Desulfatitalea tepidiphila: one gene and its partner. The main gene of each other region encodes a partner of the protein of the gene in region 2 in a complex. Links are inferred from orthologs where the notes say so. Each region holds a gene or a part of one and is shown on either strand. Other genes may lie near its edges.

The links.
Region 1: DFT_RS01825 (region 2) and rny share a complex: the UniProt entries of both Bacillus subtilis proteins name them as parts of the possible RNA degradosome complex. The link is inferred for Desulfatitalea tepidiphila from one-to-one orthologs.

What each region holds. Positions count from the first base shown.
Region 1 is NZ_BCAG01000003.1:2,272,526-2,278,176, forward strand. The notes cover bases 1,471-4,469. They hold rny (ribonuclease Y), read right to left. Parts: upstream 3,752-4,469; coding sequence 2,189-3,751; downstream 1,471-2,188. Other genes in these bases: tyrS (tyrosine--tRNA ligase), read right to left, coding at 1,471-2,062; DFT_RS14705 (cell division protein ZapA), read right to left, coding at 4,372-4,469. Outside these bases: more of tyrS, read right to left, coding at 767-1,470; more of DFT_RS14705, read right to left, coding at 4,470-4,683; cell division protein ZapB, read right to left, coding at 4,733-4,972; DFT_RS14715 (sugar phosphate nucleotidyltransferase), read right to left, coding at 5,022-5,651. UniProt on the Bacillus subtilis protein: Endoribonuclease that initiates mRNA decay. Initiates the decay of all SAM-dependent riboswitches, such as yitJ riboswitch. Involved in processing of the gapA operon mRNA, it cleaves between cggR and gapA.
Region 2 is NZ_BCAG01000001.1:400,842-411,327, reverse strand. The notes cover bases 2,864-5,729. They hold DFT_RS01825 (6-phosphofructokinase), read right to left. Parts: upstream 4,949-5,729; coding sequence 3,779-4,948; downstream 2,864-3,778. Other genes in these bases: DFT_RS01820 (TRAP transporter large permease), read right to left, coding at 5,309-5,729; DFT_RS01830 (fructose 1,6-bisphosphatase), read right to left, coding at 2,864-3,707. Outside these bases: murein biosynthesis integral membrane protein MurJ, read right to left, coding at 1-1,426; DFT_RS01835 (enoyl-CoA hydratase/isomerase family protein), read left to right, coding at 1,683-2,450; more of DFT_RS01830, read right to left, coding at 2,595-2,863; more of DFT_RS01820, read right to left, coding at 5,730-6,622; DFT_RS01815 (TRAP transporter small permease), read right to left, coding at 6,619-7,179; DFT_RS01810 (TRAP transporter substrate-binding protein), read right to left, coding at 7,189-8,217; DFT_RS01805 (HIT family protein), read left to right, coding at 8,494-8,892; DFT_RS01800 (fibronectin type III domain-containing protein), read left to right, coding at 9,267-9,680; DFT_RS01795 (iron-containing alcohol dehydrogenase), read right to left, coding at 9,783-10,486. UniProt on the Bacillus subtilis protein: Catalyzes the phosphorylation of D-fructose 6-phosphate to fructose 1,6-bisphosphate by ATP, the first committing step of glycolysis.

The DNA of each region.
Region 1 (5,651 bases), on a different replicon or contig from region 2:
GTCAGTTCCAGTGTGGCTGATCATCCTCTCAGACCAGCTACCCATCGTAGCCTTGGTAGGCCATTACCCTACCAACGAGCTAATGGGACGCGGGCTCATCTCCAAACAGTAGCTTTCATGAAGAGGCCACCTTTGATCTTTATTACCGAGGCAACAAAGATGTCATTCGGTATTAGCGTCGCTTTCGCAACGTTATCCCCAATTCGGAGGTAGATTACCCACGTGTTACTCACCCGTGCGCCACTTTACTAGCCTCTGCAAGCAGAAGCGTTCTCGTGCGACTTGCATGTGTTAAGCACGCCGCCAGCGTTCACTCTGAGCCAGGATCAAACTCTCCAATTAAACTATGGATTGTTGCCGTAGCAACATCATGTCTAACGAGGTCCCAACTCTTGGCATCGTCACTATTTAGTTTTCAAAGATCGAATCTTTTTTCGGCAATCTGTGTTTTAACGAAAACCTTAATTATATTAAAGAGGCCTTCGTTGTCAAGCACTTTTTTTTAGCCGATTCGCTTTTTTCCAGCTCTCGAAGAAAGTCTCACTGTATACTCAGGATTGGTTTTCATGTCAAACAGAAAATCACATCGATTTTCGAAAACCGATCTTTTTTCACCCAGATTCTCTGATCACAGGAATACGCAGATGAACGGAGGGTACGGCGCGAATTTTGAAAGCTTGGTTAAAAGAGCAACTGTGCGCTCAACATCTGATGGGGCACAGCCAAGAACGAGACGCTATATACGTGCTCTCGTCTGGCATGTCAATTACTTTTTCTCTTTTATTAAAATTTTATGAAATCTTTTTTTGCCTGCCCTTAGCAGAAGCCCCATCTCACTAAAATCTTTGGTAAATATTAATTGGTCAAAGGATTTTAGGCGTCTTCCGTTCACATATCCACCACCTTGTTCGATGAGCCTGCGTGCTTCACCACCCGATTTGGCCAATCCAGTTTCGTGAAACAACTTAAATGCCGCAATGCCTTCCTCGAATTCGTCGGAAAGCATCTCGCTGCAAGGCACATTATCACCTTCGATCAAATCGACCTTCCTTGGAATTCGGCTCGATGGCAGGATGGAATCTGCCACACTTCTCAAGCCGAACATGTCACATGCCGATCGGTATGCCTTTATGGCCTCTTCTTCACCATGCGCCAACCTTGTGGCCTCGAAAGCCAGTACCGATTTAGCGCCATTCAGTTCAGCGCCCTCCAGCGCGCCTACTTTCTCGATCTCCGATAACGGCAAAAAGGTGAATAGAGCAAGAAATCTGGCCACATCGCGATCGTCGGTGTTTACCCAGAATTGGTAGTAATCATAAGTTGATGTACGTTCTGGGTCCAGCCAGACCGCACCAGCAGCGGTTTTGCCCATTTTGGCCCCGGAGCTGGTCGTGATCAATTTAAAGGTGATGCCAAAGGCCTGCTCTCCTAATGTACGGCGGATCAAATCGATTCCAGCCACGATATTGCCCCATTGATCGCTGCCACCCATCTGAAGCCGACACTGGTGCTGTTCGCAAAGCTTGTAGAAATCATAGGCCTGCAACACCATATAGTTGAATTCTATGAAACTGAGCCCCTCCTCCGATTCGAGACGTGCACGGCAGCTTTCGGCCTTGATCATTCGGTTGACTGAGAAATGGCGACCGAAATCTCTCAAGAAAGGAATCAAATAGAGTTGTGTCAACCAGTCGGCATTGTTGAGCAGCAGGGCCTTGTCTTGGGAAAAATCCAAAAAGCGGGCAAGTTGCCGCTTAATGTCCAACACGTTGGCATTCACCTGTTCGACGGTAAGCATTTTACGCATCTCGGTTTTACCACTGGGATCTCCCACCAACCCGGTGCCGCCACCAACGAGGGCAATCGGGCGATGGCCATGCCGTTGCATATGGGCCAGGGCCATGATCGGCACCAAATGTCCCACATGCAGGCTGGAAGCGGTAGGATCGAACCCGATGTAGCAGCTCACCTGACCGGAACCGGCGTATTGGGCCAATTCCTGTTCATGGGTTGTCTGTTCGATGAATCCGCGTTCTTCCAAAACATCTATTACGTTCTGCATGCGATGTAACTCCAATTTTGAGGATATCCCTGGCAGGTCGAATATAGATTCCATCCATACCTGAAATTGTCAGTCAAAAGAGAATGCGATAAGATTTAATGATTAGGTTTCGATACCGGCAATTGATTACTTGTTCGCGTATTCAACAGCCCGGGTTTCGCGAATCACCGTCACTTTGATCTGACCCGGAAAGGTCAGTACCTCTTCAATCTTTTTAACGATGTCACGGCTGACCAAAACAGCTTCATCGTCGTTGATTTTATCGCTTTCGACGATTACCCTGAGCTCTCGTCCCGCCTGGATGGCATAGGCGCTGTCCACTCCTTTAAATGAGTTTGCAATCGCTTCCAACTCCTCTAACCGCTTGATATAATTTTCAAGTAACTCCTTGCGGGCACCTGGTCGGGCACCGGACAAACCGTCAGCGGCCTGAACAAGAACATCATATACAGTGGTTGGTGGCACATCTTCATGGTGTGCGGCGATGGCATTGACGACTTGGGCGGACTCTCCAAATTTCTTGGCCAACCTCGATCCGATTAAGGCGTGTGGCCCCTCGACTTCATGATCGATCCCTTTCCCGATATCATGCAGCAATCCCATTCGCCGAGCCAGCTTTTCCTTTAGTCCCAACTCCGCTGCCATAATGCCACACAGAAAACCGACTTCGATGGAGTGCTGCAAGACATTCTGGGAATAGCTCGTCCGATATTTCAACTGTCCGATATACTTTATCAATTCAGGATTGATGCCATGGACCCCGAGATCGAACGCAGCCTGCTCGCCGGCTTCCTTGATGGCCGTATCGATTTCCAGGGAAACTTTCTTGACCACATCCTCGATTCTGGCCGGGTGGATGCGCCCATCGGCAATGAGTTTCATTAAAGATTGTCGGGCCACTTCCCTTCGAATTGGATTAAAGCCGGATAGAATAACGGCTTCGGGTGTGTCATCAATAATCAAATCAATACCGGTTGCAGCTTCCAGCGCTCGGATATTACGGCCTTCGCGCCCTATGATGCGACCCTTCATTTCATCACTGGGCAACTGCACAACGGTCACCGTCCTTTCTGCCACATAATCTGCCGCGTAGCGCTGAATGGCCGTGGCCAGGATTTTTTTGGCTTTTTTGTCAGCCTCCTCCTTGGCCTCATTCTCAATGCGCTTGATGATCTTGGCGCCCTCGTATCTCGCCTCATTTTCCATAGCTCTCAGCAAGAGTTCTTTCGCCTGCTCGGCCGTTAATGCAGATATCCTTTCAAGCTGTTCTCTCTGTTGAGAGATCAGCGAATGATATTCAGTTTCCTTTCCGGCCAATTCCTCGGAACGCCTTTCAAGGTCTTTTTCAAGCTGACCGATCTCTTTTTCTTTTTGTTCGAACAACTCGATTTTCTTGTCGATGTTCTCTTCTTTTTGGAATAGCCGCTTTTCTTGCTTTTTCAGCTCAGCTCGCGTTTCTTTCGTTTCATTGTCAAATTCACTTTTCATTTTTAGGAGCCTGTCCTTGGCTTCCAGGCTCGCTTCTTTGATCAGTGCATCTGCCTTGGCTTTACTCTCTTGTACAATCAAATCCGCTTCGGTGCGTGCAGCGTCGGCTTTCTGTCGATCAACCATCATCTTAAACCAGAATGCCAGTCCAAAGCCGACTACAAATCCAATGAGCGCTAGCCCAATTGCATATCCATTCATCGTGCCTCCCCGAAAACTACCCCCTCATTTATGTAAATGCAGGCTAACTATCGATAAACAATATTATTATCCTGCGCCATGGTCATCAGTCCGTTTCCTATCGTCCGCCCCCATCAATGGCACATGGCACCGTTGAATGGGGCATTGCATCGACGGGCCGGAACAAGCATGCCTTTCCAGGCAACCTCGTTTTGTAATTCTTTATAATTATCGATCGGTTACCAGTTTTTGTGTCCGATATGGAGATGTGACAATTGATGGGGACAATGCGGGGTTTTCACGAATGTACGGATGAGAAGCGATCTAACGGAAAGCTTCCTTGCGACCAGGTAACCCCCCGCCGAAATGCCGTGTTGGCAGGCCTTTGATCCAAAAAGGCAAGTGGGCGCTTTGCGGCTTTTTTAGGCTTTTCTGTACGAGCAGAACATGCACACCAAAACCGTGCTCAGCTCCCTTGAGAAAAGTGTTGGTTCAAAGCACATCTTCCAATCACGCGCATGGCAGGGGGTATCACCCAGATTTTATAACCATCACACGTACGTTTTTTCGGCTTTATGGAGACCTGTCCGCTGCTGTCATAACAACGCAACAAGTCTGTTTCAGGGGCTTTTCACAACCATTCACAACGGTGTTTTTATACCGGCAAAATGGGATTCAAGTGTTTTTAACAGATCTTCGGATCTTTGGTCTAGATCATGCAGCAGTTGTTGATGCCTCTTTTTTAACTCGAAATACTCATTGGTAATGTTCAAGGCAGTCAAAATGAGTATGGCGCGTTTATCCGGACTCGCTGCTCTGTTGGCGCATTGAGTCCTGGCCCTGTCAACCGATGCAATCACATAATCGGCCACCGCCTTTGCATCCGAAACATCCACATCCGTTTTGAAGGAGAACGGTTGACCGAGTATTTCTAATGTCAGCACTTGATCCACGGATTGGAATTTCCCCGTTATTACCGAAAAAGGTGAAAACCCTTAAAAATTAGTCCTCTACAAATTCCGCAAGTCTGCCAATCATGTTGTCTATCTTCGTTTTGACCAAGGATTTCAGCTCGTCATTATGCTTTTCGGCATCTGTTTTTTCAACCAACTGATAAGCAAGCGTTTCCTTTTCCTGCTTCAGTGCCTCATTTTCATTTTTAAGCTGATGAATGACCTCGATCAGTCGTTCGACCTTATTCTCTAAAAGTTCGAATTTTTGCAATACAATTTCGTGTTCCAAACTTTCACCTCATATTTAAATACACTATAGTCGTTGGTCTTGTGACAAGTCAAGCCCTTTGGATTTTACGATTTTTCATAAATGTTTCCGCAAGTTCAAGCTCTTTTACACTATTGACGCCAATAATCTCGGTGCTGTCATCGCCTATGGTAAAACCGATGGACTTTCCATCGGCATAACCGATTCCGATGATATCGGTAAGATAGATCTCTTTCTGGGCATTATTCGCACCCAGTCTAGGCAAAACCTCTCTCAGGTAGTCGCTACGAACTGCATATATACCTGTATTAATGAGGTTAATTTTTTTTTGGGACGCATCGGCATCCGCCTCTTCGACAATGGCCGAAAGTCGACCGCGATCATCCAGGATAATTCTACCGTAACCCTTGGGGTCGTCGACAGTTACAGCCAATAATGAAACATCATAGTCGCCTTCCTGGTGAACATCAATGAGGTTTAAAATTGTATTGGGACGTATCAGCGGCACATCCCCGCATAAAATGACGACATCTTTAGCCTTTTCAGGAATCAAAGGCTGAGCGCATTGAACGGCATGCCCGGTACCATGCTGCTCTTTTTGCAAGGCATAACTGACGGTTCCTATACGATTGACCGTAATTTTCACCTTCTCGGCCTGATGCCCAACGACGATGATGATGTCCTGCCCGGCAATAACGGC
Region 2 (10,486 bases):
CGGACAGGGTGGAGGCGTCCACCCACCGGTACATGATCTTCTGACTCAACACCAGGCCACCTGCCACTGGTGCACAAATGGCCAGGCATTTGCCGTAAAACGCATATACCGACTCGCTCCCGGTGTTGTGAGTGCGGTGGTTCCAGACAGCGTAGAGCACGGCCACCTGAAGCAGGACCGATCCGGAAATGGCCAGTCCGATTCCGAACACCCCCCAATATTTCAAGCCGATCCAGTATAGCGGCAGGCTTAAAAGAACGGCCATGGTGCCGTAAACGGCCGGCAGCAGCGTGTTTTGCATGGCGTAAAATCCGCGGTTCACCACCGTCTGGGCCGCAAAAGCGACGGCACCGATCAGCATGCCCGTGAGCGCCCAGGCGGTGGCGTGAGCATCCGCCGAGGTGAACGACCCACGTTCGTACAACACGCGGATGATTTCGTAACGCACGACATAGACCAGCACGGAGACAGGAAGCACCAGCGCCAGATAACGCAAGGTATTGTTAAACATCCTGTTCATGTCATCCCATTGCCGCTGGGCCGCCATTCTAGCCAGAAAAGGAAAGGCGGCCACGCCGACCGCCTGGCCGAAAAACCCCACCATGGCCAGGATCACCCGCCAGGCAAAATCGACATGGGTGATGGCGCCGGCATCGAGATAGCTGCCGAAGAATTTTGAAAAGATTTCCGTCGAAAAAGTCATGGTGAGCCCCAACATCAAGGGCAGGGTCAAAACAATGTAGCGCTTCACATCGGGATGACGCCAATTGAAATTGATTCGGAACTGCAAGCCCGCTTTTCGGGCGCCGATCCATTGGATCAAAAAACCGCCCCCGGCGGCGCCGGCCAATGCCCCCCAGGCAAATCCTTCGACACCCAGCCGGGACCCCATCAGGATACCGCCGCCGATAATGCCCAAGTTATAAACGAGCCCCGACAGGGCCGGCACAAAAAAACGCTCCTTGGCAAATTGCACGGCCATGAGCATGCCGCCGGCAAAGAAAAAAAACTGGGCCGGCAGGATGATGCGTGTCATGCGCACCGCCATTTGCATAAAAACCGGATCGGATCTGCCGGGTGCCAGCCAGGTCAGCAGCTGCGGCGCTGCCACCATGCAGAGTACGATCAGCACCACTAAAAACGCACCGAGCACCGTAAGAAGAATGGAAAAAATCTCCCAACCGCCGGCTTCGTCGTCCGCGGCCAGGTAACGTGCAAAAATGGGAATGAATGTGACGGAAAAGAAACCGCTGGCCAGCACATGATTCAGAATCTCTGGCAGGATGAAGGCCACTTTATAGGCATCCGTGGCAATATTGGCACCGATCATGGCGGAGAGGATCGATTCGCGCAGAATGCCCAGGATGCGGCTCAGGAGGATCGAGGCCATCATGATCAGTGCGGCGACGCCCATCTTCCGATACATACGATTTCCCATCAGGTTCCTGAAAAAAGTGAAATGATGCGCATCTTGCCCGAACGTGGCGATCGAGGCAAGAGGGTTTTCAACGTATGGCGGCTATCGCCCAGGGGGTTGAACGCACCCACTGCAAGGCCTTTACAAGGCTTGACATCCGCATCCGGCCCATGAAATAGTACGTCCGCTTTGCGCTTTGAACCCGCCAGCCAATGAGATTCTCCGGGTTTAATCCCACACACATTCACATAACTGGAGGTATGGTATGGAGTACAGCAACATCATCGTGACGACCCAGAACTACGTGACCACCATCACCTTGAATCGGCCGCCGACAAACTCGGTGAATTTAGGCATCCGTGAGGAGTTGGATCACGCCGTCAAAGCGCTCGAAGAGAGCAAGGAAACCCGGGCGATCATCATCACCGGCGCGGGTGAAAAAGGATTCTGTGCCGGCATGGACGTCTCCGATATCGCCAACATCGCCAAGGGCCCCAATGGCAACGATATCTTCAACCGGATCGAGCGCATGCCGAAACCGGTGATCGCCGCCATCAACGGCTATGCCCTCGGTGGAGGCTGTGAACTGGCATTGGTGTGCCATTTCAGACTGATTTCCGATGCATCCCGGGCCATCATGGGGCTGCCGGAGGTGAACCTGGGCATTACCCCCGGGTGGGGCGGCATCCAGCGGCTGCCGAGGACCGTCGGTAAATCCAAGGCCCTGGAGATGATCCTGTTCAGCAAGCGGCTGGCGCCTCAGGAAGCGCTGGAGATCGGCCTGGTCGATCGCGTCGTACCGGCGGCGGACCTGATGAAGGAAGCCATGACCCTGGCCGTGACGTTGACCAAACGGCCGCCTCTGGCGGTCCGGGCGGTTCTGGAAGGCATGTCCACCGGGCTCGAAAAAGGCCTGGAAGCCGGACTGGCGGTGGACCGCGAATGGGCCACCAAGCTAGGCCGGAGCCACGATGCCGTGGAGGGCATGACGGCATTTCTGGAAAAACGGGAGCCGGTGTTCAAAGGGGAATAAGCTTCGCCTGCCTGACGGCCAGACGCGAAAAGAATATCCTATAAAAATCAAACGGCGATCCAGGTGAGTGACCCCGGGTCGCCGTTGTGTTTCCGCCGATCTGCACCGAATCCACCCTGTGCCTGCACCGACGATTTCAATGCATCAGGAAGAAAAAGGTTTTTCGATCACGAAACGCTCGTCGAGCTCCTTGAGAATACCCATGATGCCACCATAGGATAGGGTTTCGAACGGCTGCATGGCGGTTCCGAAAAATCCCTGCTGCCGGATGTCCAGGGTCTTGGAAGTGGCATGCGCACGCACCTGATCCCAGAAGGGGTGGTCGAACGGATCAATGGCTTCGGTCAAATGGCCGTCCCGAACGCAATAGGCCGCGCATGAAACGCTCGGCGGGCCGTCGAAATAGGAGACGCCGCTGTTGCGTCTCACGGGCATCAGCGGACCGTGGTGACTGCCGCGCTGAAAGCCGCTGACATGGGCGCAGAGGGCAAAGGGCGCCAGCACCTCGCCGGCGGCGGGAAAGGCGTCCTGCACCCGCACGATGGCCACCGGATCATCCCGGCCCAGCATGATACCGGCGACATAGTGCAACCGGGTCGTGCTGACCGCCACGCTCTGCTCTTCGGTGGTGCGCGAATGGACGGACCGAATGGCAAAGCGTTCGTCGTCTCTCAGCAGAGCCGCCAGGTTGTAAAGATCCTCCGGCGCCTCGAGAGTGATCACCCGATCGTACTCCCGATAGACCACGTCCATGACTTCGAAACGAAATCCTTTGCGCATGCGGGGCGACAATATCAGCCCGGAAGCGTGCATGGGATCGGCAAAGGCCTGGTAAAGCGGCAGGTTGAAGGCGCCCGGCACGCTCTTGTCGATGGAAAAGACCAGAAAGGCTTCATTGGAGCGCTCTTGGAAAGTGATCTGGGCCAGCGAGGGGCCGAACCCCTTGGAGGCACCCGAAATGCCCTTGTCGAAAATATCCTGACCGGCGCCATAGAGTCCCTGCTCCACTGCCACCCGGGCGCCCTGGGCGAACGCCTCCCAGATCATATCCTGCACGGCCGTCTGGCCCGGATCGCCCTGATAGGTGCACACCGCGGTGATGTCATCGCCGGTGAAGTGAAGATCGAAATCCGCGATGAGCTGGCCTCGATGCGCTTCGAGCGCCTCACGCACCGAGTTCACAACTTCCGTACTGGGTTGCAGGTGGCCGCCGATGCTGCCGATATCCGCCCGCATGGCGACGATCGTGGTTTGCATGTCACCCTCTCCTTTCCCATCCGCAGGCCCTGCCCGGTCCTGCGGGAGTAATGAACCCACCGTCGATGCGATCAATAGAGGAACATGGGCATGCCCTCGGCCTTGCGAATGATCGGACGATAGGCTTCGGCATCGTATAGGCTTTCCACATCCACCCGTTTGGCACCGCCCTTAAGGTCATCCAGACGAAGCGCCGTATAGCGGCCCTGAACCAGGGCCACCATTCGGCCGCTTTGTCCCTGGCCGATCAACTCGATGGTCAGGTTGGCGTAGTTCATGGCCACCATCAGGTCCAACGAATCGGGCGAGCCGCTGCGCATGAGGTAAAACAGCGGCTGGAAAATGATGCCAAGTCCCGTTAGCTTTTTGATTGCTTCGGCCGTCACCGCCCCGATCCCGCCCAGCTTTCGATGGCCGAAGGCATCGGCTTCGCCGCGCAACACCATGTCCCCCCCAACCATACTGGCCCCTTCGCTGATGGTCAGCATGGCGTAGCGGCTGGGATTGGCCCGCCGGTCATCGACCAGAAAACGGGCCAGGCGATCGATATCGAACGGCACTTCCGAGATGAGGACCCGGTCCGCGCCGGCCAGGTAGCCGGAAACCAGGGAGGTTTCACCGCAATAGCGGCCGAAAAGTTCGACGACGGCGATGCGTTCATGGGACCCCGAAGAGGTCCGCAGGGCATGAATGAAATTCACGCTGCGCGTCACGGCCGTGGAAAACCCGATGCAATAGTCGGTGCCGATCACATCGTTATCCATGGTCTTGGGAATGGCGATCACCGGAAACCCCTCCTGATGGAGACGGGCGGCGAACGAGAGCGTGTCGTCACCGCCGATGGGCACCAGCAGATCGATGCCCAGGTGGGTGAGGTTTTTCAGCACATGAGCGGTGAAATCCACTTTTTTGGAGGGATCGGCGAAGGAGTCCTGAAGGAATGCAGGCGCATCTTTGTATGTCACGGCACTCGGGTTGGTCCGTGAAGTGTGCAGAATAGTGCCGCCCGACCGATCGATGGTCCTGACGTTGGATGGGTCCAGCGGCCGAACAAATTCCGTTCCAGCCTCGGGTGTGTCGGGCGAATATTCCAAGAGACCGGCCCATCCCCTGCGAATGCCCAGCACCCGGATCCCCAGTTGGGACGCCCGCACCACGAGCTGTTTGATGCATGGGTTGAGACCGGGCACATCACCACCACCCGTCAAGATGCCAATGGTCCGAATGTTTGTATTGCTCATGACCTGGCGCCTCCCCCGCGCGCGATGCGACCCGGCCGTCCGCACGGGGCCTTGCGGCCCCAACAAAAATATGGCGCCGATGTCAAGGCACAGGCCTCGTGCATGGCGGTCCGGTCACTTTTTAAAGAACGGATCAATAAACAGCGCACCCTATGATTTATCGTGAATCCGCAATCTTCATGCCAGACGGGCCTTTGTCGGCACTCGAATTAATCTTCTGAAATCATTTGAATTGGTCATCATCGAGGCGCGACCCGCAGCCGGGGATAGGCGCAATGGCTGGCAAAATAGCTGACAGTATGTAAATTTCATCGAACCACGGGAAGAGCAGAACCGTTGAAAAAAAGGTAGAAAGAGGGGTCAATACATCAAATTCGGCAAAAATAGAACCAACCGGGGAAAAACGGCGATGATGGCGATACCGACCAGTATGGCCAGGAGAAACGGCAGAATGCCCTTGAAGATGGATTCGAGAGTGATCGACTCCTTCATTCCCATGGCCACGCCATAGACCACATAGACGTTGATACCCACCGGCGGCGTGATGACACCCATCTCGGTCACCATCACGATCACGATGCCGAACCAGATGGGATCGTAGCCCAACTGGAGGACCAGCGGATAAAAAATCGGCACGGTCAGCATGACCAGGGCCAGGGAATCCATGAAACAGCCGCCCAGGAAGTAGACCAGGACAATCAGCGACAGGATGAGGATGGGCGGCAGGTCGAGATGTTCGATCCAGGATGCGATATTGAACGGGATACGCGTCACGGCCATGAATTTGCCGAACACCACGGCCCCGGCGATGAGCATCATCACCATACAGGAGGTCTTGAGGGTTTCGTACAAGGCGTTTTTGAATCCGCCCCAGCTCAACTGGCGCCGGATGCCCGACACCAACACCACTCCGACGACGCCCACCGCGGCCGCCTCGGTGGGGGTGAACCATCCGAAAAAAAGCCCCCCCATGACGAGCGCAAAGACGGCGACGGTTTCACTCAAATCCCGCATTGATTTCAACCGGGCTGTCCAGGAAAAGGATTGCCCCCGGGGACCCTGGTCCGGGGCAATGGCGCACCAGATCATGATGGCCGCACAAAACAAGGCGGTAATGAGGAAAGCCGGCACGATACCGGCCACAAACAGCTTGCCGATGGATTGCTCGGTCAGCACGCCGTAAACGATGAGCACGACACTGGGCGGCATGATCATGCCCAGGCCGCCGCCCGAGGCAACCGCCCCTGCAGCCAGCTCATCGGCGTATCGGTACCGCTTCATCTCCGGTAGCCCGACGGTGGCCATGGTGGCCGCGGTCGCCGGACTCGATCCGCACACGGCACCGAAGGCCGTACAGGCCGAAACCGTGGCCACGGCCAAACCACCCCGGGTCCCCCCCAGAAACGTATAAGCCGTATTGTAGAGTCGTCGGCTGATACCGCTGTTGAAGGCCAATTGGCCCATGAGAATAAAAAGAGGTACGGTCGTCAAACCATATGATGAAAAAACAGAATAAAACTCCTTGGCCAGCAGGTTGAGGGCGCCCTGCACCGAGACCATGGTGCTGAACCCCAGGAAACCGACCGTCGCCATGACGTAGGAGACAGGCATCCGGGTCAAGAAGACCAATACCATCAAGACGATGCCGATAATACCGATGACCGTGGGACTCATTTACGCAGCAACTCACTCCAGGTTTCGATCACTCCCTTGACGATCACGGCGGAAAGCACCAGAAAACAGCCGGCCACGGCAACGATGATCAGGTACTCGGGCAGCTCCAGGTTCATGGAGACCTCTCCCGACGATTTTAAACTCAGGGCATAGACCACCATGCGCCAGGTCACCACCACGAAGAAAGCAAAGCTTACGATGCCGGTGCACACATCGACCAACAGGCGCCGCTTTTCAGGCATGCGGCGCACGAAGATCTCCACCCCGATATGGCCCCGGGTCTGGTGGGTAAACGGAAGGGCGGCAGCGGCGGCCAGGACCCCCATGAAACTGACCAGCTCCACCGACCCGAAAACGGGTTGTTTAAAAAAACGCCCGATGACGTCGACGCACGTCAGCAGGCTCATTCCCACCAGGCAGGCGGCACCGCAGATTTTCAATTTATCGGACAAGAAGTCGATGATTTTACCCAAAACCTGCATGGCGTCACACCTCTGGTTCCAAAAAGCATCGGCCCGGTGGTCGGCCGACCCACCGGGACCGCTCTCGTTTGGCATCGGATCTCTCTATTTTTTGCTCAGCTCTTGACGAATGGCCGCGATCACATCGGTCCCTCTCAACCCCTTTTCATCCAGAGACTTGGCATATTCGTCGATCATCGGCGCCACGGCCGCCTGCCAACGGGCAGCCTCCTTGGGATCGATCTCGACGGTCGTATTGCCCTGATCGAGGAAGAATTGCAACCCCTCTTTGTCACTGGTATCCCAGGCTTCGCCATGTTTGACGGCCCACTCTTTGTTGATCTCCCGGATCACCGCCTGATCCTTGGGGTCTATACTCTCCCACTTGGCTTTGTTCATCACCACAAAAAACGAGGTGGTATAGGCCACCGGATAGGCCAGGGTCACGTAGTCGAGCACCTCGCCCAGCTTCCAGCCCTTGTTGGTTTCAATGGGATTGGCGGAGCCGTCCACCACCCCCTTTTGAAGGCTCTGGTATGATTCCGGCATGGGCATGGGCACCGGCGTGGCCCCCAATGCCTTGACCATCTGGGCACTGATGCCCGTCGAGCGGATCTTGAGCCCCTTCAAATCCTCCAACGTACGCACCGCCCGGCCGCGGGTGTGAATCAGCCCCGCACCGTGCGCGTGAATGTACATCAATTGGGTATTTTCCAACTCTTTGGGCAAAAATTGCTCGTAGATCGAATTGGCCACCCGCGTTGCCGTGACGCCGTCCGGATACCCCATGGGCAAATCAATGGCCCCCATGACCGGAAAACGGCCGCGGGTGTAGGCAAAGGCCGAAAAGCCGATGTCGGCGATGCCGTCAAGTACGCTGTCATAGGTCTGATTGGCCTGGGTCAAGGTCTGGCCTGCAAAATACTGAACTTTCACTCGGCCTTCCGTGCGCCGCGCCACCTCCTGGCACCAGCCTTCGGCCAGCTGACTCTGAATATGGGTGGGGGGGAAAAAATTGCTGTAGGTCAATTGGATCGTACCCGCCCAGGATGTGGCCAATCCGATTGAACCAAGCACACCCCAGACGCACAGAAAAGACAGACTCAAGGCGATCAGTTGGAAGCTCTTTTTCATGGGAGATCCTCCTCTCCCGGCGTTGCCGGAAGCGTAAAGTGAAAAATTGAAATTTCGGACCAAGGATTCAATGGAACGATCGGCTCTAAAATCCGCCAAACAAGCGCAGCAAGTTACCGTGCAAGCGACCAGGTTGTCAACAATGGAGGCGACCGCATGCTGGATCAATGGCTTCGGGATTGGAAATATGATAAAAACGTAGACATTCAAAGCCGCTTGTCGCAAATGGAAGTGTTTGTGGGAACCACGACCCATCGCTTGAACAGGGGGTAGACATTGCGTTCCGAAGTCGACTGCCGCTTCTGCCCGGAACGGATTAAAGACCGGATTGTGGCGGAATACCAATCGGTCTGGGCCATCGAGGATCGATTCCCAGTCTCCCCGGGCCACCACCTGGTCATCCCCAAACGGCATGCATCCGACTGGTTCGCCATGACCGAAACGGAATGCCGGGACGCAGACCACCTGGTGCATCTTCTAAAGGAAAAACTCAGTGCCGCCGACCCCACCATAACGGGTTTCAATATCGGCATGAACTGCGGCAGATCCGCCGGGCAGACGATCTTTCACGCTCACATCCACCTCATCCCCCGTCGGGAGGGCGACACCCCGGATCCGACCGGCGGCGTCCGAGGGGCGATACCGGCCAAGATGTGCTATCGGATAAAAATATAGCTTGACAGTTCTCGACCCACACGGGTTACGAAACATGCCAACCGGCGTGAAAAAATCGTTCTGAGCCGAATCGGCTCCGTTCTCTGCATTGTTAACATCTGAAAATATCCCCAGAGACCTTCAATACCGCATCCCAGGCGATTTAGAAAATCGACATGCGCCAACCAACATCGTTTCGAGGCAACCCATTGATGACGCCAAGAAGCCGACTTCACCCAACCGCAAAATAATTAAACCACTTTAGTTTCAAAAAGTTATAGCCCAGATAAAGCATGCTCGATCCCGCAATGATAAACATGGCATTGGTTTTGCTTCGGCCTTGGCGGGCGCGGCTCACCGAGAACGCCAAATCCAATAGAATCTGAAGGGACTTTATGCTTTTTCTCAAACGTCTTGGACTCCTAACACTTCTTCTTTTTTTATATCCCGCCATTGGCATCGCTAGAGAAGTTACTCTGGCGTGGGATACCAACACAGATGATAACCTTGCCGGCTACCGATTGTATGCCCGGGAACGCGGCGAAGCCTATGACTACAGATATCCTGAATGGCAAGGCACCGCCAACCAATGCACAGTCACCGGTTTTGACGAATATGAATCCTACTACTTCGTCGTAAGGGCCTATGACAACGACGGAAACGAAAGCGGCAATTCCAACGAGGTGTACCTCGCTTCGGTATTGGGGGACGACTCGAACAGCAACAGCCTGGACAACGATGGGGGGTCATCGGGCGGCGGTGGAGGTGGGGGCGGCGGCTGCTTCATCTCATCCCTATCCGGACAATAAAACCATCCCTGCAGGCCAAAGGGAGAGAAAAGCCGAAAGTCTTAAGGTCCGCCTGGCGGGGTGGTGATGCCACCAGCCCCGCACCCATCCGCAAGATACTGCCTACATTCTCTTCAGCACCGCCAAAGCATCCTCGGCTGTGAATTTCTTGCGATTGTAAAACGCCGCCCCATCCTTGGGAGATACATCCGCCACGGCCGACAGTTTTTCCTCGGACACGCCGGCGTCTTTCAATGTAATCGGCAGGCCGGAAAGTTCATGCAGGGTCTTGCGCAGCTCCCGGATCTTTTCGATCACCCGCACGCCGCGCTGCGACTCGGGTGTCTGGACATACTCGGTGGCGCCGGCCATGGGCAGCAGAAGCTCACCGAGATCTCGGCCAATGGCATCCAGATTAAATTCGAGCACGTCGGGCAGGCAAATCGCCATGGCATCGCCATGCGGCAAATGGCACACGGCACCCAGGGAGTGCCCGATGGCATGCACCATGGTGACCATGGAATTGGAAAAGGCGATGCCGGCCAGAGTTGCGGCATTGGCCATGCCAAGGCGGGCTTGCAGATTCTTCCCATTGCGGACCGCTTCGACCAGGTTGTTGAATATCAAACGGATGGCCGACGCGGCCACCGCATCGCTGATCGGATTCTTTTGAATACCCAGGCAAGCTTCCACGGCGTGTGTCAGGGCATCCATGCCGGTGGATGCGGTCAGCCGCGGTGGCAGGGTGGCGGTCATACGGGGATCGATCACCGCGGTATTGGGCGGCATCGACGGCGAAATCAAGGAGAGCTTGATGCCTTTGTCCG